DNA from 4 places in the Streptomyces sp. V3I8 genome. Region 4 is predicted to be linked to each of the others. Evidence: riboswitches for the same ligand, from Rfam matches in the RefSeq annotation. Region 4 holds a riboswitch; each other region holds the start of a gene.
The links. A riboswitch is a leader RNA that binds a small molecule or an ion and turns the genes downstream of it on or off. The one in region 4 is predicted to bind cyclic di-AMP.
Positions count from the first base shown of each region.

Region 1: linked by a shared signal. The riboswitch ahead of QFZ75_RS06460 (M23 family metallopeptidase) and the one ahead of QFZ75_RS22525 (LysM peptidoglycan-binding domain-containing protein) in region 4 are both predicted to bind cyclic di-AMP.
Region 2: linked by a shared signal. The riboswitch ahead of QFZ75_RS15230 (C40 family peptidase) and the one ahead of QFZ75_RS22525 (LysM peptidoglycan-binding domain-containing protein) in region 4 are both predicted to bind cyclic di-AMP.
Region 3: linked by a shared signal. The riboswitch ahead of QFZ75_RS15685 (transglycosylase family protein) and the one ahead of QFZ75_RS22525 (LysM peptidoglycan-binding domain-containing protein) in region 4 are both predicted to bind cyclic di-AMP.

Region 1 is NZ_JAUSZL010000002.1:1,460,733-1,468,289, reverse strand. Features, by position in the region: gene QFZ75_RS06465 (alpha-galactosidase) at 1-1,327, shown strand, start outside; cyclic di-AMP (ydaO/yuaA leader) riboswitch at 1,631-1,789, shown strand; gene QFZ75_RS06460 (M23 family metallopeptidase) at 1,794-2,732, shown strand; gene QFZ75_RS06455 (DUF6250 domain-containing protein) at 2,978-3,697, shown strand; gene QFZ75_RS06450 (SGNH/GDSL hydrolase family protein) at 3,859-4,644, shown strand; gene QFZ75_RS06445 (TetR/AcrR family transcriptional regulator) at 4,749-5,363, opposite strand; gene QFZ75_RS06440 (Glu/Leu/Phe/Val dehydrogenase dimerization domain-containing protein) at 5,475-6,638, opposite strand; gene QFZ75_RS06435 (MBL fold metallo-hydrolase) at 6,965-7,557, shown strand, end outside.
Region 2 is NZ_JAUSZL010000002.1:3,486,319-3,493,875, forward strand. Features, by position in the region: gene pcrA (DNA helicase PcrA) at 1-2,504, opposite strand, end outside; cyclic di-AMP (ydaO/yuaA leader) riboswitch at 2,864-3,033, shown strand; gene QFZ75_RS15230 (C40 family peptidase) at 3,040-4,014, shown strand; gene QFZ75_RS15235 (hypothetical protein) at 4,073-4,426, opposite strand; gene QFZ75_RS15240 (C40 family peptidase) at 4,903-5,964, shown strand; gene QFZ75_RS15245 (hypothetical protein) at 6,213-6,443, opposite strand; gene QFZ75_RS15250 (response regulator transcription factor) at 7,236-7,557, opposite strand, start outside.
Region 3 is NZ_JAUSZL010000002.1:3,590,537-3,598,093, reverse strand. Features, by position in the region: gene QFZ75_RS15700 (globin domain-containing protein) at 1-803, opposite strand, end outside; gene QFZ75_RS15695 (cytochrome P450) at 997-2,283, shown strand; gene QFZ75_RS15690 (transglycosylase family protein) at 2,492-3,412, shown strand; cyclic di-AMP (ydaO/yuaA leader) riboswitch at 3,614-3,783, shown strand; gene QFZ75_RS15685 (transglycosylase family protein) at 3,788-4,513, shown strand; gene eno (phosphopyruvate hydratase) at 5,011-6,297, shown strand; gene QFZ75_RS15675 (septum formation initiator family protein) at 6,416-6,892, shown strand; gene QFZ75_RS15670 (DUF501 domain-containing protein) at 7,048-7,557, shown strand, end outside.
Region 4 is NZ_JAUSZL010000002.1:5,051,990-5,059,546, forward strand. Features, by position in the region: gene recQ (DNA helicase RecQ) at 1-1,861, shown strand, start outside; gene fahA (fumarylacetoacetase) at 2,066-3,292, opposite strand; gene QFZ75_RS22520 (HAD family hydrolase) at 4,133-5,002, shown strand; gene QFZ75_RS22525 (LysM peptidoglycan-binding domain-containing protein) at 4,996-5,754, opposite strand; cyclic di-AMP (ydaO/yuaA leader) riboswitch at 5,759-5,921, opposite strand; gene QFZ75_RS22530 (polyprenyl synthetase family protein) at 6,679-7,557, shown strand, end outside.

The DNA.
Region 1 (7,557 bases), 3.6 Mb from region 4:
CCTGCTGCGGCTGGAGCCGGGGGAGAGCTTCGTCACGCCCGTCTTCGCGGGGCTGTGGAGCGACGGTGGCTTCGGCGGGGCGAGCCGTGCCTGGCACGCGTACCAGCGCGCGCACGTGATCCCGGACGCGGACCGGTACCGGCCCGTGCTCTACAACTCCTGGGAGGCCACCGAGTTCGACATCTCCGAGGAGCAGCAGCGGGCGCTCGCCCGCCGGGCCGCCGACGCGGGGATCGAGCTGTTCGTGGTGGACGACGGCTGGTTCGGGGCGCGCACCAGCGACCGGGCCGGGCTCGGCGACTGGACGGTCAACCGGGACCGCTTCCCCGGCGGCCTCACCCCGCTGAGCGACTACGTGCACGGGCTCGGGATGCAGTTCGGCATCTGGGTCGAGCCCGAGATGGTCAACCCGGACAGCGAGCTGTACCGCGCGCACCCCGACTGGGTGCAGTTCCAGCCGGGCCGCAGGCGCACGGAACTGCGCAACCAGCTCGTCCTGAACCTCGCCCGCGAGGACGTCCAGGAGTACCTGTGGGAACAGCTCGACGCGCTGCTCTCCAGCGCGCCGATCGACTACGTGAAGTGGGACTTCAACCGCTGCTTCACCGACGCGGGCTGGCCCGGCGAGGCGTATCCGCAGCGGCTGTGGGTGGACCATGTGCACGCCCTGTACCGCCTGCTGGACCGGCTGCGGGCGGCCCACCCCCACGTGGCCTTCGAGTCCTGCTCGGGCGGCGGCGGGCGGATCGACCTCGGGATCATGGCCCGTACGGACCAGGTGTGGACCTCCGACAACACCGACCCGCTCGACCGGCTCGCCATCCAGCACGGGTACAGCCAGGTGCATCCCGCGCGGGCCATGGCCGCCTGGGTCACAGACAGCCCGAACACCCAGCTCAACGGGCGGGTCAGCTCGCTGCGCTTCCGGTTCGTGAGCGCGATGGCCGGGGTGCTCGGAGTCGGCGGCGACCTCACCCGGTGGAGCGCCGGGGAGCTGGCCGAGGCGCGGACCTGGGTGGACCTCTACAAGGAGATCCGGCCCGTCGTGCAGGGCGGCGACCTGTACCGGCTGCGGGCGCCGGAGGGCGGGCTGAGCGCCGTCCAGTACGTCCGCGGCGGCGAGACCGTCGTCCTCGCCTGGCTGCAGGCCCAGCACCACGGCGAGCCGGTCCCGCCGCTGCGGCTGCGCGGACTCGACCCGTCAGCATCGTACGAATGCCTCGAAACGGGCGAAGTGCACCGGGGTGCGGTGCTGTTGCACCACGGGGTGCGGACGGGGCTGCGCGGGGATCTCGACGCGGCAGTTGTCCGGCTGCGTCGCATGTGACGGATGTGTCCGCAATGGAGCCTTCGTTCCAACTCGTGCCGGAATGAAGGCTCCTGGGGCCGTGCGCCGTGAGCAGCGTCATATCCGTGACGTTCCGCTGTCGCCATGCTCACGTAAGTCCACTTTGTTTCCAGGGCCGCAGCAAGGAAAAGGCGGCCCGTATTCACGCAGGGTGACCGGTATTCCATCGGAGGATCAAGGAAACAGGGGACACAGGAAACCCCGAAGGTTGTTTCCGCCTCTTCATGTCGCTTACGTTCACCTCCAATCCGGACGGACGCCCAATCCTGCCGCCGCCCGGAATCCGCACACCCACCCGATCCACGGCAGGAGCGGGGGACCCACAGGTACTACGCCTGTTCCGGTCTCCGGAACGGGCTCGGGGTTAAGCCGTGCGACAGCACGGCCGGGCATCTCCAGCCCGCACCCGACAGCTCACCTCGCAGGCGCCGGAGAGGAATTCGTCATGCCCGCGAAGGGTAAGCACCGCCGTCCCAGGTCCCAGCGTTTCACCCGCTCCATAGCCGTGGCCGGAACCGGGGGCGCGGCCCTCGCCCTCCCGCTGCTCGGCGCGGCCGGAGCGCACGCCGCCACCCCGCAGTCCGCCGCCGACTCCGTCGCGAGTGCCTCGAACGTCGCGAGCGAAACCCCGAAGTCCGCACCGGCCGCCGACAAGAAGGCCGGAGCGGGGAAGACCGGGGCGCAGAAGGTCACCACCAAGACGTACGCCGTGCGTTCGGGCGACTCCCTGTCGAAGATCGCCGACACGCAGGACGTCGACGGTGGCTGGAAGAAGCTGTACTCGGACAACCGCACCGTGGTCGGCGGCGACCCGTCGCTCATCCATCCGGGCCTGAAGCTCACGCTCGGCGGGGCCGCGGCCACCACCGGCTCCGACGCCTCCGAGGCGGCCGGGCGGTCCACCGCCAAGAAGCCGGCCACGACGTCCAGGGCCACGGACACCTCCGCCGCCACCTCGACCGCTCCGTCGGCCTCCAGCGGCTTCTCGCTGCCGGTCGCGGGTGCGTCGATCGGGACCTCGTACAAGATGTCCGGCAGCATGTGGTCCAGCGGCTACCACACCGGTGTCGACTTCGTGGTGCCCACCGGCACCTCGCTCAAGTCCGTCGGCGCGGGCACGGTGGTCTCCGCCGGATGGGGCGGCGCGTACGGCAACCAGGTCGTCATCCGGCTCGCCGACGGCCACTACGCCCAGTACGCCCACCTGTCCTCCCTGTCCGTCTCGGCCGGCCAGGCCGTGACCGGCGGACAGCAGGTCGGCCTCTCCGGCGCGACGGGCAACGTCACCGGCCCGCACCTGCACTTCGAGATCCGCACCACCCCGGACTACGGCTCGGACGTGGACCCGCTGGCGTACCTGCGTGCCAAGGGCGTTTCCGTCTGACACCCGCTCGGCACGTCCTTCGAAGGCCGGACCCCGTCACGGGGTCCGGCCTTCGGCATGCCGTCGCGCGGACGGTACGGCCCGTACCGCCCGCGCGACGGGCGCGGCGTGTTGCGGTCTCGTGGCGTGGCCGGGCGGAGCGTCGACACGGGTGGGCGGCAGGCGCCAGAGTGATCTCCACAAGCGCTTTCCGCACCCATGGCGGTGCCGGAGCCGTCGCTCACCACCCCCGGAGGAACCGCGCCATGACGACCACACGCAGGGCGTTCGGAGCCCTGGCCGCAGGCGCCGGCCTCGCCGCGCTCGTCCCCGGAGCGCCGGCGGGCGCCGCGGACCGCCACCGCCCGGGGCGGATCCTCGCCCGCGACGACTTCAGGCACGGCCTCGGCCGGTGGGTGACCGAACTGCAGGACGGCGGCAGCGTCACCGCCTCCCGGGGTGTCCTGGACATCGACGTACCCGGCGGTGCGACGGTCTGGTTCAGGCACGCGCTCCGCGGACCGTACGTCATCGGGTACACCGCCGTCCCGATCGGCGCGGGCGGCGTCAACGACCGCGTCTCGGACCTCAACAACTTCTGGAACGCCATCGACGCCCGCTCGCCCGACGACCTCTTCGCCACGCCCCGCGACGGTGCGCTCGCGACCTACGACCACCTCAGGACGTACTACGTGGGATACGGCGCGAACGGCAACACCACGACCAGGCTGCGCCGCTACGTCGGCGAGGCGGGCGTACGGCCGCTGATCCACGACTACACGGAGCCCCTGCTCACCGCGAACCGGCCGAACCGGGTCCGGATCGTCTCGGACGGTTCGACGGTCCAGTGGTGGAACAACGGCCGGCTCGTTCTCGACCACACGGACCCGGAGCCGTACACGAGCGGGCACTTCGCCTTCCGGACCACCTGGAGCCACTTCGCGATCAGCGACTTCCACGTACGGGAGCTGCGGAAACGTACCTGAAGGAGCTCTGTATTCCTGGATTGACCAACACTTGACAAGTGGCTTATCTCACCGCGCGTCAACCCCTTCCTACGGTCGCGTAGCTCACACCCCAAGGTGAATCATGGGCCGACGTGGCAGACGATTCGAGAGACGGCAACAGAAAAGACGACAACAGATCAGTGATCGGGTCGTACGTGGCGGTGGGGGACAGCTTCACCGAGGGCGTCGGCGACCCCGGCCCGGACGGGTCCTTCGTCGGCTGGGCGGACCGGTTCGCGGTGCTGCTCGCGGACCGGCGGCCCGAGGGCGACTTCGGCTACACCAACCTCGCGGTCCGCGGGAAGCTGCTCGACCAGATCGTCGAGCACCAGCTGAAGCGGGCCAGGGAGCTCGCTCCGGACCTGGTCTCCTTCTGTGCGGGCGGCAACGACATCATCCGGCCGGGCACCGATCCCGACGAGGTCGCGGAGCGCTACGAGCGGGCCGTCGCGGACCTGACGTCGGCCGTCGGCACGGTCCTGGTGACCACCGGGTTCGACACCCGTGGCGTGCCCGTGCTCCGGCACATGCGCGGCAAGATCGCCACCTACAACCTGCATCTGCGGGCCATCGCCGACCGGTACAACTGCCCGGTGCTGGACCTGTGGTCGCTCAGGACCATCCAGGACCGGCGGGCCTGGGACGGCGACCGGCTGCACCTGTCGCCCGAGGGGCACACCCGGGTGGCCCTGCGCGCCGGTCAGGTCCTCGGCCTCGAGGTGCCGGCGGATCCGGACCAGCCCTGGCCGCCGCTGCCGCCGCGCGGCACGTCGGAGGTACGGCGCGACAACATCCAATGGGCCCGGGAGTACCTCGTGCCGTGGATCGGCCGGCGGCTGCGCGGGGAGTCCTCGGGCGACCGGGTGGTGGCGAAGGGAAGCCTGTCACCGGGCGACATCAAGACGTGGATCGAGGCCGTGGCCTGAAGATCCGGAAAATCCCGGAGGCCTGAAGGCTCCGCGAGGTCCGTGGGGAGGGGATTTCGAGGGGTGGCCGGTGCCGCCCGGCCGGTGCCGTCGGGCGGCACCGGTCACCTCTCGCGCAACGCCCCTTCGTCGAGGCCCAGTTCGCGGGCCAGTGCCTCGTCCACCCACTGCTGGGTGCGGGTGCGTGACACCGCGCCCGGGTACGCCGTCATCTGCACGGCCAGTCCGTCCAGCAGGGCGGTCAGACGCAGCGCCGTGCCCGTCGGGTCCGGGCACCGGAACTCGCCTCCGGCCACCCCCTCGGCGATGACCTCGATGAGCGCGGCCTTCCACTGCCGGTCCAGGTCACGGGTGACGTCCCGCAGCGCCGGCTCGCGCAGTGCGACCGCCCAGCCCTCGATCCACAGCCGCCAGCCCTTGGCCTGCCCGGTCGGCGCGTACCAGCGCACGGCGGCCCGCAGCCTGCGCCGTGCGGTCGTGCGGCGGCCGAGCAGTTTGCGCAGGTGGGCGAGGTCGTCCTCGGCCGCGTACGTGAACGCGGCGGCGACCAGTTTCTCCTTCGTGGAGAAGTGGTAGAGCACCAGGGCGTTGCTCACCCCCAGCGCGTTCGCCACATCGGCGATCCGCACCGCGCAGACACCGTGCTCCTCGATCTGCCGGACGGCGGCCCGCAGCAACTCCTCGCGCCGCTGCGCCACACCCAACCGCACCCTTGCCACCGGACAACCCTATGGCCTGGTCGGGGGCGGCACCGTCACAGGGGCGGTTACCGGCCGCGTGGAGGACGCCACCGGTACCGCGCGGGCACGTCACCGGCACCGTGGGAGCCGTCAGCGGTACCGGCCGAAGCGCTCCGCGATCACCGGCAGGCGCTCCGCGGCGACGGCGTGCGCGGCGGCCCGCAGTGTCGTCCCGTCGGCCTGCGCACGGGCGAGCGTCAGGTCGACCAGGGCGCGCATCGAGCGCCGCGTGTACGCGAACGCCTCGTCCGCGTCGGCCCCGATGTCACCGAAGAGCGTCCACCACCACCAGGCGTTGGTACCGGAGTTGGCCACGACGTCCGGCAGGACGGTGATTCCGCGCGCGGCGAGCGGTTCCTCCGCCTCGGGCAGGACGGGCATGTTGGCCGCCTCGACGATCCAACGCGCGGTGATCCGGCGCTGGTTGACGGTGTCGACGGCGTACGAGACCGCGGCGGGCACCAGCACCTCGGCCGCGGTGGACAGCCAGGCGTCACCGGGCAGTTCGCGGTCGGCGGGGCGCAGGGCGGCGCGGTCCACCGTGCCGAACGCGTCCCGCGCGGCGAGCAGCGCGTCCACGTCCAGGCCCGCAGGGTTGGCGATCGTGCCCTTCACGTCGGCGACCGCCACGACGCTCAGGCCCGCGCGCACCAGGAACCTGGCCGTGGCCCCGCCCATGGTGCCCAGACCCTGCACGGCGACCCGCGTCCCCCGGTACGCCGTGCCGGACCGGTCCAGGGCCGCCAGCACCGACTCGGCCACCCCGCAGCCGCCGACCAGCTCGTCCAGGCCGATGCCGTCCACCTCCACGGCGAACGCGTCCGCCAGCCGCCGCCGGGCCGCCCCCTCGTCGTCGAGCAGCGGATACACGGCCTGGATCGTCGACACGAGCCCGGCCTCCGCCGCGGCCCGGTCGACCAGGTCCTGGCTGAGGCCGAGGTCCTCGCCGGTGGTCCAGTGGTTCTCGATGTACGGGCGCACGGCGCGCAGGTACCGCACGAGCAGCCCGTACGCCTGCGGGTCCCGGGGGTCGCAGTCGATGCCGCCCTTGGCGCCGCCCAACGGGATGTAGCGGCCCTCCGGGTTGTAGTGCAGCGCCTCCTTCATGGTCATGCCCCGGGCCAGCCCCGCCACCTCGGCCTGCGTGCAGCCCGGCCGCATCCGCAGCCCGCCGCTGCAGACACCGCGCACGAGGCGGTCCACGACCAGGTGCCCCTGACGACCCGTGACGTGATCGGTCCAGGTGAGCGACATCAGGGGAAGGTTGTCGGCGGTCACGCGGTCTCCTCGGGAACGGGGATCATCAATTCGGGAACAGGGACCGGCCCCGGAACGTTTCACCCGCTGGGAGCCGGGCGCATCACTGTGTCCGGTGCCTGTCCCGCACTCTCGCTACTGAATGATCGGTCAGTATCGACCGGTCGGTGCCGAAGAGGCGGGGCGGGGTTGCCGACGCACCGGACGGACGTCCGGCACCCCGTCCGTGCCCGGCACGGACACCGCACCGTCACGCGCCCGACCCGGCGCTGTCGGAGGCGGTGACCATAATGGAAAAACAGACCCACCCACCTGGAGGTGCCGTGACCGGTTCCCGTTCCCTGAGCTCCGGGCTCCGTGCTCTGCGCCCCGCCGCCTTCGGCGCGGATCCCAGTGGTGAGCGCATGGAGCGCATCCGCAGATCCCCGAACTACGCGGACGGTGTCTTCCGCAACCCCGAGGGGGCTCCCCGTCCCGAGGGCGCCATGCTCGAGGTGGCGAAGATCTACTTCCGCAAGGAGGAGCGGGCCCACCGGGCCCCGGTGGGCGTCGTGCCGGTCCATGCCACGACCCTCGCCGACCTCGCGAAGCCTCCCGCCTCCGGGCTGCGGATCACATGGATGGGCCACTCCAGCGTGCTCGCCGAGATCGACGGGCACCGGGTGCTCTTCGACCCCGTCTGGGGCGAGAGGTGCTCCCCGTTCGCCTTCGCCGGCCCCAAGCGGCTGCACCCCGCGCCCGTGCCGCTGGCGGCGCTCGGCCCGGTCGACGTGGTGGTCATCTCGCACGACCACTACGACCACCTCGACCTGCCCACGATCAAGGCACTGGCCGGTACGGACACGGTGTTCGCGGTGCCCCTCGGCGTCGGCGCCCACCTGGAGCACTGGGGCGTCCCGGCGGACCGGCTGCGCGA
Region 2 (7,557 bases), 1.6 Mb from region 4:
GCGCCCAGGCCCTTCACACCGACGACCGTGCCGAGGCCGAACTGGTCGTGCGTGACCCGGTCCCCGACCGCCAGCGACACCACCGGCTTGTCCGGGGCGCCGCGCCGCGTCGCGAAGCCGGACGCGCCCGAGGCCGCCGAGCGGGAACGGGAGGAGGACAGGGACGCCGCCACCCCGGCCGCCGGACCGGAAGCCACCGATCCCATGGAGCCCCTGCGCTTCCAGTCCAGGTGCGCGTCCGGGATCTCCTCCAGGAAACGGGAGGGCGGGTTGTACGAGGGCTGACCCCACGCGCTGCGCATGGACGCCCGCGTCAGGTAGAGCCGCTCCCGCGCACGCGTGATGCCGACGTACGCGAGCCGCCGCTCCTCCTCCAGCTCCTTGGTCTGGCCGAGGGCGCGCATGTGCGGGAAGACGCCGTCCTCCAGGCCGGTCAGGAAGACGACCGGGAACTCGAGGCCCTTGGCGGTGTGCAGGGTCATCAGGGTGATGACACCCGAGCCGTCCTCGTCCTCGTCGGGGATCTGGTCGGAGTCGGCGACCAGGGCCACCCGCTCCAGGAAGGCGGCGAGCCCGGCCGGCGTCTCGCCGTCACCGCCGTCGCCTTCGCCCGCGCCGTCCTCGCCCTCATCCGTGCTCGCACCAGCGCCGCCGGCCGCCTCCTGCTCGAACTCCAGCGCGACGGAGGCGAGTTCCTGGAGGTTCTCGATGCGGGTCTCGTCCTGCGGGTCGGTGGAGCTCTGCAACTCGGCGAGATAGCCGGTGCGTTCGAGGATCGCCTCGACGACGGTCGCCGGGCCCGCGCCGGACTCGACGATCGTACGGAGGTCCTCCATCAGCGTGTTGAACCGCTTGACGGCATTCGTCGAGCGGGCCGCCATGCCGTACGCCTCGTCGACGCGGCGCAGCGCCTGCGGGAAGCTGATCCTCTCGCGCTGGGCGAGCGCGTCGATCATCGCCTCGGCGCGGTCGCCGATGCCGCGCTTGGGCACGTTCAGGATGCGGCGCAGCGGTACGGAGTCCTCGGGGTTCGCGAGCACGCGCAGGTACGCGAGGACGTCGCGGACCTCCTTGCGCTCGTAGAAGCGGACGCCGCCGACAACCTTGTAGGGCAGGCCGACCCGGATGAAGACCTCTTCGAAGACACGGGACTGCGCGTTCGTACGGTAGAAGACGGCGACGTCGCCGGCCTTCGCGTCACCCGCGTCGGTGAGGCGGTCTATCTCGTCGGCGACGAACTGCGCCTCGTCGTGCTCGGTGTCGGCGACGTAGCCCGTGATGCGCGCGCCGGCGCCCGCGTTGGTCCACAGGTTCTTGGGGCGGCGGGACTCGTTGCGCTCGATGACCGCGTTGGCGGCGGTGAGGATCGTCTGCGTGGAGCGGTAGTTCTGCTCCAGGAGGATCGTCGTCGCGTTCGGGTAGTCCTCCTCGAACTGGAGGATGTTGCGGATCGTCGCGCCGCGGAAGGCGTAGATCGACTGGTCGGCGTCACCGACGACGCACAGCTCGGCGGGCGGGAGGTCGCCCTCCCCCGGCAGCACCTCTCCCGGCGGTACGTCCCCGGGATGCGCGGCGGAACCGGCGGCGGGGTCCGTGGCGCTGCCGACGAGCTCCCGGACGAGGGAGTACTGCGCGTGGTTCGTGTCCTGGTACTCGTCCACGAGGACGTGCCGGAAGCGGCGGCGGTAGTGCTCGGCGACGTCCGGGAAGGCGCGCAGGAGGTTGACCGTCGTCATGATCAGGTCGTCGAAGTCCAGTGCGTTCGCCTCGCGCAGCCGCGACTGGTACATCGCGTACGCCTGGGCGACGGACTTCTCGAAGCCGTCGGCCGCCTGGGCGGCGAAGTCCTCCTCGTCGATCAGCTCGTTCTTCAGGTTCGAGATCTTGGCGCTGAAGGACTTCGGCGGGAAGCGCTTGGGGTCGAGGTCGAGGTCGCGGCAGACCAGGGCCATGAGGCGCTTGCTGTCGGCGGCGTCGTAGATCGAGAAGGACGACGTGAAGCCGAGCCTCTTGCTCTCGCGGCGCAGGATCCGTACGCAGGCGCTGTGGAAGGTCATCACCCACATCGCGTTCGCCCGCGGGCCGACGAGCTGCTCGACGCGCTCCTTCATCTCGCCCGCGGCCTTGTTCGTGAAGGTGATCGCGAGGATCTGGCCGGGGTGCACCTTGCGCTCGCCCAGCAGGTGGGCGATGCGGTGGGTGAGCACCCTGGTCTTGCCGGAACCGGCGCCGGCGACGATGAGCAGGGGCGATCCCTGGTGGACCACCGCCGCGCGCTGGTTCTCGTTCAGCCCGTCCAGGAGCGCGGCCGGGTCCACGAGCGGCCTCGGGGCGCCGTCGCGGTAGTAGCCGTCCCTGGGCGGAGGCGCGTCGAAGCGCCCGCCGAACAGGTCGTCCGCGCCGGGGTCCGGCGCCTCGTCCTCGGGTGGCGGCGGGGGCTCTTCCTCATGGGCCCGGGAGGGCTTGAGGTCCGCCAGGAAGCTGTCGTCAAAGAGGCTGCTCATCGCTCTCCGAGTCTAGGCGCCCCCACCGACACCCCGCTCCCACCCACCAGACCCTCACCGAAAATTACGCTCCGGCCACGCTGTGCGACCAAGGAAATCGGTAAGGGGCGCGCGGAACTGCGCGACCGGCCACCACGCACCCGCGGACAGGTACGCGCGCCGCACACGCACGCCCCACACGCACACCACCCAAGACAACCGATCGCACACCATGCCAAATCGCCGCCGTCGAACGACACTCGGAGCCCAGGTCACGAAAATGTATCGGGCATATCGAACATCAAACTTCACAGGTGCCACACGAATTGGCTAACTTTCGATCAGGTCGCTCGACCCGCACCGGCGAACAACGCCGGGCCGGGCGCCCTCCGCCGAATCCGTGCGCCCTCGTGGCACCGGAACCGGGGACCCACCGATCACGGGGTGAATCGGTCCGACTCCCGCACGGGACCAGGGCCGTAGGGCAAACCTTCCGAAGCACCCGCCCGAACCCGACAGCTAACCCGGTAGGCGGATGACGGAAGGAGACGCCCTCGTGGCGCCACACCGCAGAGCGCGGTCCAGCGGTCCCCTGGGCATGCGGACGCCGGCTCCCGCCACCGCCGCACCGGCCTCGGTGGCCCTGCTCTCCCAGACGGCGGACGCCTCGCCGGCCGCGGAGCCCGCACCGGACGCGGAGAACACCCGGCCGAGCACGGAGGAAGTCCGGAAGAAGATCGACGACCTCTACCAGCGGGCGGTCACGGCCACCGAGAAGTACAACGCGGCCAAGGAGCGGACCACCAGGCAGCGCCGGCGCGTCGACACCCTCCTCGGCGACGTGGCGAAGCGCACGGGCGCCGCCGCCCCCGACAGCGCCGCGCTCCTGGCGGCGGACAACCCGCAGGACTACTTCGACCGGACCCGGCTGATGAACCGGCTCACCGCCCGGCAGAAGCAGGCCGTCGACGACTACGTGACACGGCGGGCCGCCACGACGACGAAGCGGCAGCAGGCGTCCGAGGGCCTGGAGACGCTCACCACCACGGAGAACGCGCTGAAGACGTCCAAGGCGGACGTGCAGCGCAAGCTCGCCGAGGCACGCGGGATCCTCGCGCGGCTGACCGCCGAGGAGGAGGCCCGGCTCGCCGCGATCGAGCGGGAGAGGCAGGCGGTCAAAGCGGCCAAGGCCGCCGAGGCGCTCGCCTTCGCCCGCGCCCAGATCGGCAAGCCGTACGTGTGGGGCGCGAGCGGCCCCGGCTCGTACGACTGCTCCGGGCTCACCCAGGCCGCCTGGAAGGCCGCCGGCGTGACTCTTCCGCGTACGACGTGGGACCAGGTGGGGACCGGCACGGCGGTCTCCGTGGACAGCGCCCGCCCCGGTGACCTCGTCTTCTTCTACGACGACATCAGCCACGTCGGCATCTGCGTCGGCGACGGCATGATGATCCACGCCCCGAAGCCGGGCGCGTACGTCCGCGAGGAGTCGATCCACTCCATGCCGATCCACAGCGTGGTGCGACCGACGTAGGCCACCGGCGCCCGGCACCGGGGGGACGGCCCCTGGTGCCCGGCCCTCATCGTCCTGTTCAGGTCCAGAGCAGGGCGATGAAGATGTTCACCGTGGTCAGTCCGCCCACGAGGGCGAACAGGCGCTTGTCGATCTTCTCCTCGTCGCGCTGCACGTAGACGAGGCCGAGGATCACGATCAGCAGGGCCAGCTTCACGCCGATCTTGATGTTGTCGACGCTCTGGTCGTCGGCCTGGTTGAGGCCGACGAGGACCGCGCCCGTGACCAGCATGGTCAGCGCGCCGTGCAGCATGGCGGGGGTGAAGCGGGCCGTGCCGTCGCCCATGGCCTTCATCTGCGTGAGGAAGCCGCCCAGCAGGGCGGCGATGCCGATGATGTGCAGGGCGACGAAGACATGAATGAGTACGTCCATGAGCCCGGACCCTAACCGGGCGCCGGTACGCCGACTCGCACCGGCCCGGACGGAACCTCGATCCCCGGCCCTGGCCCTGGCCTCCGACCCCGATGCCCGGCTCCGGCTCCGGTTCCGGCTCCGGCTCCGGCTCCGGCTCCGGCTCCGGCTTCCGCCCGTAGCACCGTCCGGTCCTTCGCCGGCCCCCAACGCGCGTATCGGTCACGGCGCTACGCCAAGCCGGTGACGCCGGGCCCGGATCACGGTCGCACCCGGTCGCCCTGTGACCGGATGCCATCACTTCCGTGCATGGCGTTACCAAGGGTGTGCGGCCAGGTTTAGCGTCCTTCCCCAGGTGCCCGGCTCCCCACCACATCCGCCCTGGCCAGGGGCGGCGGTCGGCACCACCGCCAGAAAGGTCCGGCGGCGTCCCGCTCCCCCTGTGCGGGCCGCCGCCGGACGTACGACCGGCCCTACGGAAGGAACGTGGATCGCACGTGGCAGCACACCGCAGGCCCAGGCAGCGCTCGTTCGGCGGCGGCACGGCCCGTACCGCCTTCACCGTCGCCCTCGCGGGCGCGGCGGGCGCGACCGGCTTCAGCGGGACGGGAGTCGCGGCGCCCGAGCTGACACCGGCGCAGGTGAAGGCCAAGGTCGACAAGCTGTACCAGGAGGCGGAGGCCGCCACCGAGAAGTACAACGGGGCCAAGGAGAAGTCCACGAAGGCCGCGGACCGGCTCGGCACCCTGCAGGACGAGGCGGCCCGCAAGACGGAGCGGCTCAACTCCGAGCGTGACGTGCTCGGTTCGCTGGCCAGTGCCCAGTACCGGGACGGAGGCGTCGATCCCTCACTGGCACTGATGCTCTCCTCGGACCCCGATCAGTACCTGGACGGCGCCGCGTTCGCCGAGCGGGCCGGCAGCAGGCAGGCGACGACGGTGTCCCGTGTACGCACCCAGTTGCGCGACATCGAGCGGCTGCGCGGTGCCGCACACGTCGAACTGACCGCGCTGGAAGCACACCGGGCCGACCTGAAGCGGCACAAGAAGACGGTCACCGGGAAGCTCGGCGAGGCGCGCGAACTGCTCGCGCGCCTGCCGGACGGGGACCGGGCGCGCATCGGTGCCGACAACCCGGACATCGCGCGCGCCTCACGCACCGGCCCGGCCCCGCGCGGCCTCGGCACGGGCTCCCCCGCGGCCGCCTCCGACTCCCGTGCGGCGGCGGCCGTCTCCTACGCGTACGGGAAGCTCGGCAGCCCATACGTGTGGGGCGCCACCGGTCCGGACGCCTTCGACTGCTCCGGCCTCATGCAGGCCGCGTACCGCTCCGCGGGCATCGAACTGCCCCGGACGACGTACGCGCAGATCGACGCGGGGCGGCGCATCGCGCGCTCCGAACTCCGCCCCGGCGACCTGGTGTTCTTCTACTCGGGCATCAGCCATGTGGGGCTGTACGTGGGCAACGGCCGGATGGTGCACGCACCGAACCCGTCGGCACCGGTACGGGTGGCCCCGATCGACGAGATGCCGTTCGCGGGGGCGACACGGGTGGTGTGAGGCAGGTGGTGTGAGGCAGGTGACGTGAGGAGGCAGGGTCACAGGGATTGCCGTACGAGGGTGAGTCGGACGGTCGTTCCGAAGCGGACGGCACGCTTGTCGTAGCTGGCGCGTCACGACGCCACGGGCCTGCTTGAGCAGGCCGATCCGGCACTCGATGCGGTGTCCGGCCTTGCACTTCTCGCGCTCGGGGCCCGACGGGTATCCGCCCGCCGAGCCCCGGCGGAGGCTCCTTCGCAACTTCCCGGTCAGGGGAACACCGGCGTCACCACCGGCTGGCAGTCGGCGCCGCAGTCGGCATCGGCCCACAGCGCCAGACCACTCACTGCGAAAAGCACGACGAGGACCAGGACGAAGAGGAGACGCCAAGGCAGTTCCAGCGCCCCGGGGCCCCAGAGCCATGACCTGCCGATGATCAGCAAAAGGACAGCGACGGGCAGAAGTACGCCTCCCAGGATCCCCAGCAGCGCCGAAAGCATGAACGGCCTCCCTCAAGAGCGCGGTGAACGACCGGCGAGATCATTTTTCGGACAGGGCCCAGGGCTGCGGCTGCGCAGGGAAGAACATGGTCACTATGTACCCCATGGCGTCGGCGACGATCCGGTCCACCGACGCCACCTCCACGGCGGGAAGCTGGGCCGGGTGACCTGAAATGCCAGGACGCCGCCTGGTCGCCTCGGCCAGGCTGGGGTGGCATCTTGTCGCGCAGCCGCCGCTGTACGAGCGCGCGGGGCGAGTGCACCGGCTCGGGAAGCCCGGCGACGAGGGACCGCGTCAGACCGGCCCGTGTCGCACCACGGGCGAGCCAGTCGGAGGCGAGTTCTTCGAGGGCGGCACAGTCGACGGCGGAGAGCACCGAGCGAGGCTCTACGCGCCCGCGCCGGGCGAGCGCCTCGTACGCGAGGGAGCGGCGAGCCCGCCCTGCGGACCCGGGCCCCTCGGCCTGAGGGGCTTGTCCGGCCCGATCGACCTCTTGCTCCAGCTCCTGGGGCGATACGTCAGCGGGGGTGGCCACGGACACGGGAGCGGCGCACCCCTCTGCCGAGGTCTCGGACCGTGGTGACCCATCGGGGAGGGCGGAACCGGGCCCCGCCGTCGGCCCGTTGCGGGCTCTGGACGCTGCCCTGGACGCGGATATCAGGCTGACGGCCGGGCGCGTCGTCGCGCACAGGGTATCGGCGTGATCGCGCACGTGCCCGCCGGACGGTCGCGCGGCTTCGGGGCCCTGCCGGTCCCGTCGCACCAGTCGTCGTGCCGCACCAGTCGTCGTGTCACACCAGTCGTCGTGCCGTCGCCCAGCGTGTCAGCTCGTGGCGGTTGGACAACTGGAGCTTGCGCAGGACCGCCGAGACGTGGGACTCGACCGTCTTGACCGAGATGAAGAGCTGCTTCGCGATCTCCTTGTACGCGTAACCGCGGGCGATCAGGCGCAGGACCTCGCGCTCGCGCTGGGTGAGGCGGTCGAGGTCCTCGTCGACCGGCGGGGCGTCGGTGGAGGCGAAGGCGTCGAGGACGAAGCCGGCCAGGCGGGGGGAGAAGACGGCGTCGCCGTCCTGGACGCGGAAGACGGAGTCGACCAGGTCCGTGCCGGTG
Region 3 (7,557 bases), 1.5 Mb from region 4:
AGGTGCTCCAGGAGTGCCTTCACCGGTGCCCAGCCGGTGCCGGCGGCGATGAACGTGGGAGGCCGCTCCACCGGCGTGCGCAGCGTCAGCCGACCGCTCGCCGCGGCGATCCGCAGGACGTCGCCCGGGCGGGCGCGCCGGACGAGTTCCGGGGACAGCGCCCCGTCCTCGACGAGACTGACGTGCAGGTCGAGGGTGTGGTCGCAGCGGGGCGCGTTGCCGACGGAGTAGGGGCGCCAGACACCGGGGAGACGAGGGCTGCCGACGCTCACGTACTGGCCCGGCAGGTGGGGCAGGGCCCGGTGCGGACGGAGCGTCAGGACGGCGAGGTCGCCGCCGTGCGCGGTGCGGCCGACGACCTCGGCGTCCCACCAGGACGGCTCCCCCTGGCTCTCCGCCTCCCCCGCGGCGCCCAGCATGGCGTTCGCGATCACCCTGTACGCCTCGTCCCAGGCCTTCTCCACCTCGTCGGTCCAGGCCGATCCCGACACGGCGGCGAACGCGGCGATCAGGCTGGTTCCCACGGCCGTGTAGTGCTCCGGCTTCGCCAGGTACTTCCTGTGCTCCCGTCCCAGGTCCCGCAGGTACTCGTCGAGTCCCGGGCCCTCCAGGCGGGCGATGACGAGGGCCAGAGCGGTGAACAGGCGGTCCCGCTGGCGTTCCTTGTCCCCGGGGGAGTCCAGGGGGAACAGGGCGCGGACATCGGGGTGGTGCCAGAAGAGGTGCGAGTAGAAGTACTTGAGCGCGAACTCGGCCCGCCTTTCGACGACCGCGAAACTGGTCCGGAGTATCTCGGGGTCCACAGGCGCGAATGTAGGTACGCGCAGCGCCACGCGGTCAAGGGGTGGCCGATTCCCGGACAGCCTAGGACCAAGCGTTCTTACCAGGAGAAAACGCCTGCGGCCCGGGCGGGGGTCCGCCGGCCGCCGGACGTCCCGCGGCGCTGCGGAAGGGCTCCGGGCGGGGGCCGGGCGCCCCTCCCGATACCGTCGAGGAGTGACCGAAACGCCTGCACAGCCGCCCGCGGGGCAGTCCGCCCCGGAACTCTTCAGCTGGGAGTTCGCCACCGATCCCTACCCGGCGTACGCCTGGCTGCGCGAACACGCTCCCGTGCATCGGACGACGTTGCCCAGCGGGGTCGAGGCGTGGCTGGTCACCCGTTACGCGGATGCCAGACAGGCCCTCGCCGACGGCAGGCTCAGCAAGGACCCCGCCCATCACGACGGCTCCGCGCACGCGAAGGGCAGGACCGGCATTCCGGGGGAGCGGAAGGCCGAGCTGATGACGCACCTGCTCAACATCGACCCGCCGGACCACACCCGGCTGCGGCGGCTCGTCAGCAAGGCGTTCACCCCGCGCCGGGTGGCCGAGTTCGCGCCACGGGTACAGGAACTGACGGACCGGCTCATCGAGGGGTTCATGGAGAAGGGGGAGGCCGACCTCATCCACGACTTCGCCTTCCCGCTCCCCATCCACGCCATCTGCGACCTGCTCGGCGTCCCGCGCGAGGACCAGGACGACTTCCGCGACTGGGCCGGGATGATGATCCGGCACGGGGGAGGGCCGCGGGGCGGTGTCGCCCGGTCGGTCAAGAAGATGCGCGGCTACCTCGCCGAGCTCATCCACCGCAAGCGCGAGGAGCTCACGGACGAGCCGGCCCCGGGCGAGGACCTCATCTCCGGTCTCATCCGGGCCTCCGACCACGGCGAGCACCTCACCGAGAACGAGGCCGCCGCGATGGCCTTCATCCTCCTGTTCGCCGGTTTCGAGACGACCGTGAACCTCATCGGCAACGGCACCTACGCCCTGCTCACCCACCCCGGACAGCGGCAGCGGCTGCAGGACTCCCTCGCCGCCGGCCGGACGGACCTCCTGGAGACCGGCCTGGAGGAACTGCTCCGCTACGACGGCCCCGTGGAGATGGCCACCTGGCGGTACGCCACCGCACCGCTCGTCGTCGGCGGGCAGGACATCGCCGTGGGCGACCCCGTGCTCGTCGTGCTCGCGGCGGCCGACCGCGACCCCGCCCGGTTCGAGGACCCCGACGCCCTCGACCTCTCCCGGCGTGACAACCAGCACCTCGGTTACGGACACGGCATCCACTACTGCCTCGGCGCGCCCCTCGCCCGGCTGGAGGGCCGGGCCGCGCTCACCACGCTCCTGACCCGCCTGCCCGACCTCCGACTCGCGGGTGATTGCGCGGATTTGCGGTGGCGCGGAGGGCTCATCATGCGTGGGTTGCGCACGCTTCCGGTGGAGTTCACCCCGGTCGCGAAGTCCTGACGGCCCTAGCACCGAAGCCGGTGAAAGGTGAGACTCCGTCAACTCTGTGATCTTCACGTTATCTGCGCTGCACCGACTTGTGACAAGAGTTCGAGTGCGGCTACGTTCACCCATCAATGCGGCACGTCTCACGCGCCGCAGCAGCCACGAGCGCAGCCTTCCGCTGTGTCCTGTGCGTACTCCTTGCTGTCACGCGAAAGGCAATCGCATGCTTACCGGGAACGGCCGCCATCGTCGCCCCCGCCAGGCTCCGGCACTCCTCGTCGCCGCGGGCGTGGCCGGATCGGCCATCGCGATCCCCCTGCTCGGCGCGAGCGGCGCGAGCGCCGCCAGCGGCACGACCTGGGACGCGGTCGCCGAATGCGAGAGCGGCGGCTCGTGGAGCGCCGACACCGGCAACGGGTCCTACGGCGGGCTCCAGATGACCCAGGAGACATGGGAGGAGTTCGGCGGTCTCGACTACGCGCCGAGCGCCGACCAGGCCAGCCGTTCGCAGCAGATAGCCGTCGCCGAGAAGATCCTCGCCGACCAGGGGACGACCGCCTGGGCGACCTGCGGTCTCGTCGCCGGCCTGACGCAGGACTCCGACAGCGCCGTGGTCGACACGGGCGTCGCCGAGGGCGGGGTCACCCCGTCGCCCGGCGTGGACGGGACCGAGGGCAGGGACAGCGCGACGCCCGACCCGTCCACCGGCGACACCGCCACGGACGCGGGGGAATCGGACGACGCCGCCGCGGACGACGCGACGGACACCTCGGACGACACGAAGAAGAGCGGCGATTCGGGCAAGTCGGCCCAGAAGGGCGACTCTTCGGCCGAAGAGGACGCGGACGCCCCCGGCCGCCACCGCGGCGGCGTCGCGGACGAGGTCGACACCGCGTCCCGCGCGGACGACTACTCCGCCCGGCACGCCTCGCGCAGCGACAGCGACTCGCGCGTCCTGGCCGACGAGGGCTCGTACGTGATCCGCACCGGGGACAGTCTCTCGGGCATCGTCGACTCCTTCGAGCTCGACGGCGGATGGGAAGCGCTGTACGACGCCAACAAGGACGCCATCGGCGCCGACCCGGACTTCATCATCCCCGGTCAGAGCATCTCCATCGACGACCGGGCCGCCGCGAGCAAGTAGTGACCAAGCCGCCGAATCGGGCGAAAACAAGCGGTAGTTCGCGCTGAATGTCCGATTTGATGAAAGTGAGACATGGATCTCAACACCCCTGATCGTCTTTGAAATTCGGCGCCGTCCGTGTCTACGGTCGTGACCGCTCGCCACTGGTGGGCCCCGACGGTCGCACGCCGAATCCTGCCAACGGCCGTACGGGAACAGTCGTCGCGTAAAGCGCCGTAGGCAGGAGCGGGGGACCCAGGTAAGTGCCGGACCCGGTCGTCACGACCGGGCACGGCTTGGGGTTAAGCCGCGTGACAGCAGTGTCACGCGGCCGGGCAACTCACTCGGCCCGAACCCGACAGCTCACCTCGCAGGCGTCGGTGAGGGGATCACTTCATGCTGCTTTCGAACAAGGGCAAGCACCGTCGTCCGTCCAAGGCCGCCCGCATCGCCACGCTGGCCGGTGTCACCACCGCCGCCGTCGCCGTCCCGCTGATGGGCGCCACGGGAGCCTCCGCCGCCACCACCTCCGAGTGGGACACCGTCGCCGCGTGCGAGTCCGGCGGCAACTGGTCGATCAACACCGGCAACGGCTACTACGGCGGCCTGCAGTTCTCGGCCTCCACCTGGGCCGCGTACGGCGGCAGTTCGTACGCCTCCACCGCCGACAAGGCATCCAAGGCGCAGCAGATAGCCGTCGCCGAGAAGGTCCTGGCGAGCCAGGGCAAGGGTGCCTGGCCGAGCTGCGGCGTGGGCCTGTCCGGCGCCTCCACCGGCAACACCGCTCCCGCCGGCTCCGGTTCCTCGAACTCGGGCGGCTCCGGCGGCTCCGGCGACTCCGGCCAGAGCGCCTCGAAGCCCCAGCAGAAGACGCAGCCCGCCGAGCAGCGTGCCTCGCGTGCGCAGGAGCGGCCGGCCGCGCAGAAGACCGTCGAGACCCCGACCGGCAAGAAGGTCAAGAAGGGTGACGGCGAGTACAAGGTCGTCAAGGGCGACACCCTGAGCGAGATCGCCGACGCGAAGAACGTCAAGGGCGGCTGGCAGAAGCTGTTCAAGCTGAACGACGACATCGTCGACGACGCCGACTTCATCTTCCCGGGCCAGCAGCTGCACCTCAGCTGACCCCGCCGGTCGCGTCACCGCTCCGGTGACCTCCTTCGGTGGGCCGGACATCGCGTCCCGGCCGGGGCCCTGGCCGCTCAGCCCCGACCGGACGTCCGGCCCACAACCGAATCGCGACTGAACCACAGCGCTCTCACATCCGTGTCCTCCATCGTGGGGTCCGTGAGGGCCACCCCCCCGGTCCTCCGCGGGCTCCCCGCTCCGGTGCGTTTTCCCCCGTGCGCACCGGAGCGGGGCTTTTTTCCGCCGCCCCCTCTTTGGCGCCCCCCTCTTTGTCACCCTCCTCCTTGCCTCCCCCGCGTTCCGCTCGCCTCCCCGGCCCGCTCACCCCCTCGCTTTGTTCCGTTCGGAAACAATTTCCTCTCGGTTCCGTCCACGAGACGGTCGGGGGCCCGTCGGGGCCCGGCAGCCGGTTAGGCTCATCCCGCGGGGCCACCACGGCCTGCGCCCAACCGGGCCTCCGGCCCGGCGCAGCTTGCGTCACATCCCAGAAGGAGATGCTCGTGCCGTCCATCGACGTCGTCGTAGCCCGGGAAATCCTGGACTCCCGAGGCAACCCCACGGTCGAGGTCGAGGTCGGCCTCGACGACGGCAGCACGGGTCGTGCCGCCGTTCCGTCCGGCGCCTCCACCGGTGCCTTCGAAGCCGTCGAGCTCCGTGACGGGGACCCCAACCGCTACCTCGGCAAGGGTGTCGAGAAGGCCGTCCTCGCCGTCATCGAGCAGATCGGCCCGGAGCTCGTCGGCTACGACGCCACCGAGCAGCGCCTCATCGACCAGGCGATGATCGACCTGGACGCCACCGACAACAAGGGCTCGCTCGGCGCCAACGCCATCCTCGGCGTCTCCCTCGCCGTCGCCCACGCCGCCTCCGAGACCAGCGACCTGCCGCTCTTCCGCTACCTCGGCGGACCGAACGCGCACCTGCTGCCCGTCCCGATGATGAACATCCTGAACGGCGGGTCGCACGCCGACTCGAACGTCGACATCCAGGAGTTCATGATCGCCCCGATCGGCGCGGAGTCCTTCTCCGAGGCCGTGCGCTGGGGCGCCGAGGTCTACCACACCCTCAAGAAGGTGCTGAAGACCAAGGGCCTGTCCACCGGCCTCGGCGACGAGGGCGGCTTCGCCCCGAACCTCGGCTCCAACCGCGAGGCCCTCGACCTCATCCTCGAGGCCATCAAGCAGGCCGGCTACATCCCCGGTGAGCAGGTCGCCCTCGCGCTGGACGTCGCCGCGTCCGAGTTCTACAAGGACGGCAAGTACGAGTTCGAGGGCAAGTCCCGCTCGGCCGCCGAGATGACCGAGTACTACGAGGAGCTCGTCTCCGCGTACCCGCTGGTCTCCATCGAGGACCCGCTGTACGAGGACGACTGGGCTGGCTGGAAGGTCATCACCGAGAAGCTGGGCGACAAGGTCCAGATCGTCGGCGACGACCTCTTCGTCACCAACCCCGAGCGCCTGGCCCGCGGCATCGAGGAGGGCTCCGCCAACGCCCTGCTCGTCAAGGTCAACCAGATCGGCTCGCTGACCGAGACGCTGGACGCCGTCGAGATGGCCCAGCGCAACGGCTTCAAGTGCATGATGTCGCACCGCTCCGGCGAGACCGAGGACGTCACCATCGCCGACCTCGCGGTCGCCGTGAACTGCGGTCAGATCAAGACCGGCGCCCCGGCCCGCTCGGACCGCGTCGCCAAGTACAACCAGCTGCTGCGCATCGAGGAGATCCTCGACGACGCCGCGGTGTACGCGGGCCGCTCGGCCTTCCCCCGCTTCAAGGGCTGAGCCGAGGGCCGGCTCCGAGCCGTGCGGTGAGGAGCGACAGCCCCGTCGTACGTACGTCCCCGTACCCGGTCCCGTACCGTGTGCGGGGACGTACGCACGTATCGGGGAGGCGGGACAGATGGCTGTGAAGGACCGTGACCGGTTCTCCACCGCGACCAGGCTGCGGGCGCTCGGTGAGCAGACCGCCGCCCGCGTCTACCGCTCCCAGACCAAACGCCAGGCGCGGCGGTCGCGGCTGACCGGCCGGGCGGCGCTCCTCGCGCTCGTCCTGTGCACGCTCGTGGTGGCGCTCGCCTACCCCATGAGGCAGTACGTCTCGCAGCGCGCGGAGGTCGCCGATGTGCGGCGGGAGCGCGAACAGGCCCGCGAGCGGGTCGAGGAGCTGCGCGACCTGAAGGCGCGGTGGCAGGACGACGCGTACGCCGAGCAGCGGATACGGGAACGGCTGCACTACGTGATGCCGGGCGAGACCGGTTACGTCGTCGTCGACCCCGACGCGGCCAGGAAGACACGTACGGACCGGACGGCGGCCGACCGGGCCTGGTACGACAACGTCTTCGACGGCGTGGACAAGGCCGACGCCGCCGGCCGCTGAACAGACCGGCCGCCGAACGGACCGGTCGCTGCAGAGACCGGCCGCCGAACAGACCGACTGCCGAACAGACTGACTGTTGAACCGACCGCCGCTCGTCCCGCGACCCACCGCGACCGACCGACCGGCGACCGACCAGAAAGACACAGACCCAAGGCATGCAGACGCCCCCGCCGCCCACTCCGCGCACCGAGCCCACCGACACGGACGTCGAGGCGTTCAAGCAGCAGCTCGGGCGGCCGCCGCGCGGACTGCGCGCGATCGCGCACCGCTGTCCGTGCGGACAGCCGGACGTCGTCGAGACGGCCCCCCGGCTGCCCGACGGTACGCCGTTCCCGACGACGTACTACCTGACGTGCCCGCGCGCGGCCTCCGCCATCGGCACGCTGGAGGCGAACGGCGTCATGAAGGAGATGACGGACCGTCTCGCCACCGACCCCGAGCTGGCCGCGGCGTACCGGGCCGCGCACGAGGACTACATCGCGCGCCGTGACTCCATCGAGGTGCTGGAGGGATTCCCAAGCGCGGGCGGGATGCCGGACCGGGTGAAGTGCCTGCACGTCCTGGTGGCCCACTCGCTGGCCGCGGGCCCCGGGGTGAACCCCCTCGGCGACGAGGCGATCGCCATGCTGCCGGAGTGGTGGCGCAAGGGCGCGTGCGTGCTGCCG
Region 4 (7,557 bases):
CCAGATCCCGGCCCTGGTCAGACCGGGTACGGGCGTGGTGGTCTCGCCCCTCATCGCCCTGATGCAGGACCAGGTGGACGCGCTGCGGGCGCTCGGCGTGCGCGCCGGGTTCATGAACTCCACGCAGGACTTCGACGAGCGGCGCACGGTCGAGGCCGAGTTCCTCGCGGGCGAGCTCGACCTGATCTACCTCGCGCCGGAGCGGCTGCGGCTGGAGTCCACCCTCGACCTCCTCAAGCGCGGCAGGATCTCCGTCTTCGCGATCGACGAGGCGCACTGCGTGTCCCAGTGGGGCCACGACTTCCGCCCCGACTACCTGGCGCTCTCGCTGCTCGGCGAGCGCTGGCCGGACGTGCCGCGGATCGCGCTGACCGCGACGGCCACGCACGCGACGCACCGGGAGATCACCGAGCGCCTGGGCATGCCGGACGCCCGCCACTTCGAGGCCAGCTTCGACCGGCCCAACATCCAGTACCGGATCGTGCCGAAGGCCGACCCCAAGAAGCAGCTGCTGGCCTTCCTCCAGGAGGAGCACGCGGGCGACGCGGGCATCGTGTACTGCCTCTCGCGCAACTCCGTGGAGAAGACGGCCGAGTTCCTCGCCCGCAACGGCATCGCGGCGGTGCCCTACCACGCGGGTCTCGACGCGGGCACCCGCGCCGCCCACCAGTCGCGGTTCCTGCGCGAGGACGGCCTGGTGGTGTGCGCGACCATCGCCTTCGGCATGGGCATCGACAAGCCGGACGTCCGGTTCGTCGCCCACCTCGACCTGCCCAAGTCCGTCGAGGGCTACTACCAGGAGACGGGCCGCGCGGGCCGTGACGGACTGCCGTCCACGGCCTGGATGGCCTACGGCCTGAACGACGTCATACAGCAGCGCAAGATGATCCAGTCGAGCGAGGGCGACGAGGCGTTCCGCCGCCGGGCGGCCGCGCACCTCGAAGCGATGCTCGCCCTGTGCGAGACCGCCCGGTGCAGGCGCAGCCAGCTGCTCGCCTACTTCGGCCAGGACCCCACGGCCGAGGCGTGCGGGAACTGCGACACGTGCCTGGTGCCGCCGGAGACCTGGGACGGCACGGTCGCCGCCCAGAAGGTGCTGTCCGCCGTGGTGCGGCTGCAGCGCGAGCGGGGGCAGAAGTTCGGGGCGATCCAGATCGTCGACATCCTGCTCGGCAGGAAGACGGCCAAGGTCATCCAGTTCGACCACGACCAGCTGTCCGTGTTCGGCATCGGCGCGGAGCTGGACGAGGGCGAATGGCGCGGTGTCGTACGGCAGATGCTGGCCCAGGGCCTCCTCGCGGTCGAGGGCGCGTACGGGACGCTGGTGCTGACCGAGGCGAGCGGGACCGTGCTGCGGCGCGAGCGGGAGGTACCGCTGCGCAAGGAGCAGCCGAAGCCGGCGTCCTCCCGCGGCTCGTCGGGCTCCTCCGGCGGTTCCGACCGGGCCGAGCGCAAGGCCAAGGCGGCGGCCGCGGCGGCCGAGATGCCCCAGGAACTGCTGCCCGCCTTCGAGGCCCTGCGCGCCTGGCGTGCCGGACAGGCCAAGGAGCAGGGCGTCCCGGCGTACGTCATCTTCCACGACGCCACGCTGCGGGAGATCGCCGCCCTGTGGCCGGCCTCCGTCGCGGAGCTCGGCGGCATCAGCGGCATCGGCGAGAAGAAGCTCGCCACGTACGGGGAGGGCGTGGTCGGCGTACTGGCCTCCCTGGACCGCCCGTCCCCGGCTCCGAAGACCCCGGCTCCGAAGACCTCGGGCACCGATGCCGGCGCCGAACCGGAACCGCGGCGCCGCAGCGACGGCGACCCGGACCTGCACTGGCCGGAAATGGACACGGAACCGGAACCGGAGGACTGGGCCTAGCCGCGGCTCCCCCGGGGGACGCTCTCCCGGGGGCGGGGAACGAACGGCGCGCTCAGTCCGGACGCGCCCGTACCCGACCCGACACAGGACCGGGAGCCCCACGCACCTCAGGGGCGCGGGGAACTGCGCGACCGGTCCCCACCGGCCCGCGGATCCCCACGACCCCACATCCGTGAACACACCCCCGGGGGAGGGGGCGGCCCGTCACACGCCCGGTGTGACGCGTCCGCTCACCTCGCCGAGCCCCACCCGCGTGCCGTCCGGGCCGGGGGCCCACGCGGTCAGGGTCACGACGTCGCCGTCCTCCAGGAAGGTCCGCTTCCCGGAGGGCAGTTCGAGCGCGTCCCGGCCGTTCCAGCTCAGCTCCAGGAGCGAGCCCCGTTCACGCTCCGAGACCCCGCTCACGGTGCCCGACCCGTACAGGTCGCCGGTGCGCAGCGAGGCCCCGTTGACCGTCATGTGGGCGAGTTGCTGCGCGGCCGTCCAGTACATGGTGGAGAACGGCGGCTCGGACACCACATGACCGTTGACGGCGACGCGGATGCGCAGGTCGTAGCCGCCCGGCTCCTCGGCGGCGTCGTCCAGGTAGGGGAGGAGGAGGTGCGTGCGCGCCGGCGGCGCGATCCGGGCGTCCTCCAGCGCGTCGAGCGGGGTGATCCACGCCGACACCGACGTGGCGAAGGACTTGCCGAGGAAGGGCCCGAGGGGGACGTACTCCCAGGCCTGGAGGTCGCGGGCGGACCAGTCGTTGAGGAGGCAGAGCCCGAAGACGTGCTCGCGGAAGTCGGCGAGCGGCACCGGCCTGCCCATCGCGGAGGGCGCGCCGACGACGAAACCGACCTCCGCCTCGATGTCCAGCCGGACGGAGGGGCCGAAGACCGGCGCCGGGTCGGCCGGGGCCTTGCGCTGCCCGGCGGGGCGTACGACGTCGGTCCCGGAGACCACGACGGTGCCCGACCGGCCGTGGTAACCGATCGGCAGATGCTTCCAGTTGGGGGTGAGGGAGTCCTCGGCGTCAGGACGGAAGATCCGGCCGACGTTCCGGGCGTGGTTCTCGGAGGCGTAGAAGTCGACGTAGTCGGCGACCTCGAAGGGGAGGTGCAGGGTCACCTCGGAGAGGGGGTGGAACAGGGGCGCGACGGTCTCCCGGTGGGCCGGCACCGTCACCCACGCGGTGAGCGCCCGCCGGACGTCCGACCACGCCGTGCGGCCGGCCGCGAGCAGCGGGTTCAGCGAGGGCCGGGCGAGCAGGGAGGCGTACGGGGAGCCGAGCGCGACCGCGGCGGCGCCCGCGTCGAGGACGTGGTCGCCCAACCGGACACCCACGCTCCGCTGATCGGAGCCCTCCGGAGAGCCGTTCAGGGAGAAGACGCCGTACGGAAGATTGTGCGGGCCGAAGGGATCGCCCTCGGGGACATCGAAGGGGGGCATGGGGTGCTGCCTCGCTTTCCGTGTGGGTGCAGCACACGTTACGGGGAGGGGCCGGGCGGGGGCAGTGCCTGAAGAGTTCGCAATGTCCGATTAAGGGTGGGTTCGGGTCCAGGGATGTGCGGGACACGTGGGGGACAGGTGCACGCCCGCCGCGGTCTCGCGCCACCTGCGGCGCGCCTTCGTCCGGCGGACCGGGGATCGACGTCGTCCGCGCCCCGCACCTCGACCTGCCCCCCCAGAACTCGCCGCGGTCGTGCCCGACGGGCCGTCGTCGGGGCGGGCCGGTCCGCCCTGGAGGCGGCGGCGCTCGCCGCGCAGGCCGGCGCACAGGTGCGTGCGGTGGCGCGCGGAAAGGGGTCTGCCGCGTTCGGCGCGCCCCCGGCAGCAGCCGCGGCTGCGCCCGGGTCACTCTTCGGGCGGGCCTGGTCGTTGTGGACCCTCACCTCCTGCCCGCACCCGTACCGGTACCTGCCGTCCGCGGCCCGGCACTTCCTCGTCCGCCACCTCGCCGGACAGCGCGGCTGAACATCCGGGACGGCCCGGGACGGCCCGGGGCGGCCCGGGGCGACCTTAAGGGGAACCGGCGGAGGAATGGAAGAAGAGCCTGAGGGAGGACCGGAGAGGGGCCGGACAGGGACCGGAGAGAGACCGGGAAAGGCCGCGGAAGGGAGGCGTGGGGAGGGGCGCGCGGCCGGTCGGCGCGGTGGCCGATTTGTCATGGGATCGACCCCAACAGCCGGGGCCGGAGGGGGCGTACGGCGACGCGTGGGACGGTCGAGGTGCCGGACGACGTCCGGTTCGCGTCGAGTCGCTGGAGCATTCGATCCGTATTCTCTGATCATGGCCGCACCGAATGCATATTCACTCATCGCCACTGACCTGGACGGGACGCTGCTGCGCGGCGACGACACCCTTTCGGACCGGTCACGCACCGCGCTGGCGATGGCGGTCGGGGCAGGTGCCCGGCACCTCGTGGTGACGGGGCGCCCCGCTCCGCGCGTACGCCCGCTGCTGGAGGAACTGGGCAGCCGGGGACTCGCGGTGTGCGGACAGGGTGCGCAGTTGTACGACGCCGGCGCGAACCGCATGGTGTGGTCCGTCACCCTCGACCGCGAGCTGGCCGAGGTGGCCCTCGGCAAGATCGAGGCGGAGGTCGGCGAGGTGTACGCGGCCGTCGACCAGGACGGCGTGGACGGCCTCACCCTCATCGAGCCGGGCTACGAGATGCCGCACCCGACGCTCCCGGCGGTACGGGTGCTGCGGCGCGACGACCTCTGGACGCAGCCCATCAGCAAGGTGCTGCTGCGCCACCCCCTGCTGTCCGACGACGAGTTGGCGACCGCCGCGCGCGGAGCGGTGGGTTCCCTCGCCAGTGTCACGATGTCCGGCCCCGGTACCGTCGAACTCCAGCCATGCGGCACCACGAAGGCGACGGGGCTCGCGTTGGCCGCCGAGCATCTGGGCCTGACGTCCGCGCAGACCGTCGCCTTCGGGGACATGCCCAACGACATCCCCATGTTCGACTGGGCGGCGCGCGGGGTCGCGATGGCCAACGCGCACCCCGAACTGAAGGCGGTCGCCGACGAGATCACCCTCTCGAACGAGGACGACGGCATCGCGGTGGTCCTGGAGCGGATGTTCTCCGACCGCCCCCGCCCCGGCCCCGGCCCCGGTACCGGCCGGGGCGCGGGTCCGGGTTCCGGTCAGTAGGCCCCGAAGACGTTGTCGATGGAGCCGTACCTGGCGGCGGCGTAGTTGCACGCGGCCGTGATGTTGGCGACCGGGTCGAAGGGGTCGAGCGACGTGCCGGACACGTGGTACGCCGCGAAGGTGGGGTCGATGACCTGGAGGAGCCCCTTGGACGGCGTACCGGCGACCGCGTTGGAGTCCCAGTTGTTCATGGCCTGCGGGTTGCCCGAGGACTCACGGATGATGTTGCGGTGGATGCCGTCGTAGGTGCCCGGGATGCCCTGCTGGGCCATGACGTCCAGCGACTCCCGGATCCAGCCGTCGAGGTCGTCCGTGTAGGTCTTCGCGGTGGCCGGGGTGACGGCGGAGGCCGTGGTCGTTTCGGCCGCCGCGGCCGTCCCGGCCGGGGCGTCGGCGTTCTTCGTGCCCACGGTCAGCTCGAGGCCCGGACGGATGAGCGCCGGGTCGTCGCCGATGACCGCGCGGTTGGCCTTGTACAGCTTCTTCCAGTCGCCCGTGGTGTGCGCCTTGGCGATCTTGGACAGGGTGTCGCCCCCGGCCACCTCGTACGTGACCAGCGAGACCTGCGGAACCACGGCCGTGGCCGCTTGAGCCGTCTGGGCCGCCTGAGCCGCGTGGGTCGGCTGTGCGGCGTGGGCGCCGGTGGCCCCCACGAGGGGGAGCGCGAGCGCGGCACCGCCGGTCCCCGCGGCGACGATGCCACGGGTGAGGGTGCTCGTTCGGGGACGGCGGTGCTTGCCTCGTGAGGCCATGACGCATTCCTCTCCGGCGCCTACGAGGTGAGCTGTCGGGTTCGGGCGGGAGCTGCCCGGCCGCGTGCTGTACGCGACTGCACCCCGAGCCGTTCCGGGATTCGGACCGGCGACTTACCTGGGTTCCCCGCTCCTGCCGTACGCGAGTGAATGGGTGACTGGAATGTCCGGGCGGCGGCAGGATTAGGCGGTCCGTCCGGAGTGACGTGAACGTATGCGAGAGCACATGCCGCTAACAAGCCCCATATTCACGCCCCGGTGGTAATGACCAGCGAAGTCGACCGCGTATTCCTTGATCTATTCGGAATATGAACTTCAACTTGCTTTCTGCAAAGGGAAGTCGGGAGACCGGACAAAATGATCACTTCGGACAGACGTGACTCAATTCACGGTCACGGAAAGGGGGTGGGGGAAGCGTATGGTCAATTCGGTCAAGAAGGTATCTTCGGGGCATTCCGAAGTGCGGAATCCGGCTATTCGCGGACAGGCCCGCCGGGTCCGCCCCGGCCACGCGCGTGTGGCGCTTGTTTCCGCCGTCGCGGGGAACGCGGAAGACCTCGTGGGTTCTCCTCGCGGCGAGGGGTGCGGGGCGGGGGTGTGGGGGCGTGCGGATGTGACGGGCCCGTTCCGGGGCGTGCCGGCTGTCCGGATCGCATCCGTCATACCGGTGGATCCGGAACATACCGCCGGTGATCCGACCGCGCCCGATCCGGTCCATGGGGGCAAAAGGGACCAGGTGGAGTGTGTCCGGCAGGGCGACGGCAGGTGACGGGCGGGCGCTCATCGTGATCGAAAGACGACCGGATACGCTGACTTGAGTGCCACCAGCGACACATCGACAAACGCCTACAGCACCGAGCGCACCCAGCACACCCAGAGCATCCAGAGACCGCCGTTGAGAGCGTCAGCAGACAGGAGACCCTCGTGACCGTCGTCGGGCCGTTCGGGCTGAGCGTGCGGGACCAGGCTCTCGAAGCCGATGTCCAGGCCGGACTGACGGCTGTCGAGGAGGGACTGCTCGAGGCCACCAAGAGCGAGGTCCCGTTCATCACGGAGGCCGCGCAGCACCTCGTGCGCGCGGGCGGCAAGCGGTTCCGGCCGCTGCTCGTGATGCTCGCCGCCCAGTTCGGTGACCCGTACGCGCCGGGCATCGTGCCCTCGGCGGTCGTGGTCGAGCTGACCCACCTCGCCACGCTGTACCACGACGACGTGATGGACGAGGCGGACGTGCGCCGGGGGGTGCCCAGCGCCAACAGCCGCTGGGACAACTCGGTGGCGGTCCTCACCGGCGACTTCCTCTTCGCGCGCGCCTCGCACATCCTGGCCGACCTGGGCCCCGAGGCCGTACGCATCCAGGCGGAGGCCTTCGAGCGGCTGGTCACCGGCCAGATCCTCGAGACGGCGGGACCGCGTGACGGCCGCGACCCGGTCGACCACTACATGGACGTGCTCGGCGGCAAGACCGGCTCGCTGATCGCGGTGGCCGGACGCTTCGGCGCGATGATGTCCGGCGCCGACGAGACGGTGGTCGACGTGCTGACGCAGTACGGGGAGCGGCTCGGCGTCGCCTTCCAGCTCGCCGACGACGTGCTGGACATCGCGAGCGACTCGCGCGAGTCCGGCAAGACGCCGGGCACCGATCTGCGCGAGGGCATCCCGACGATGCCCGTGCTGCGGCTGCGCGAGCGCGTGGAGCGGCTGGGGCTCGCGGAGGACATCGCCCTGTCCGAGCTGCTCGCCTCCGACCTGACGGACGACGACCGGCACGCGGAGGCGCTCGCCAAGCTGCGCGTCCACCCCGCG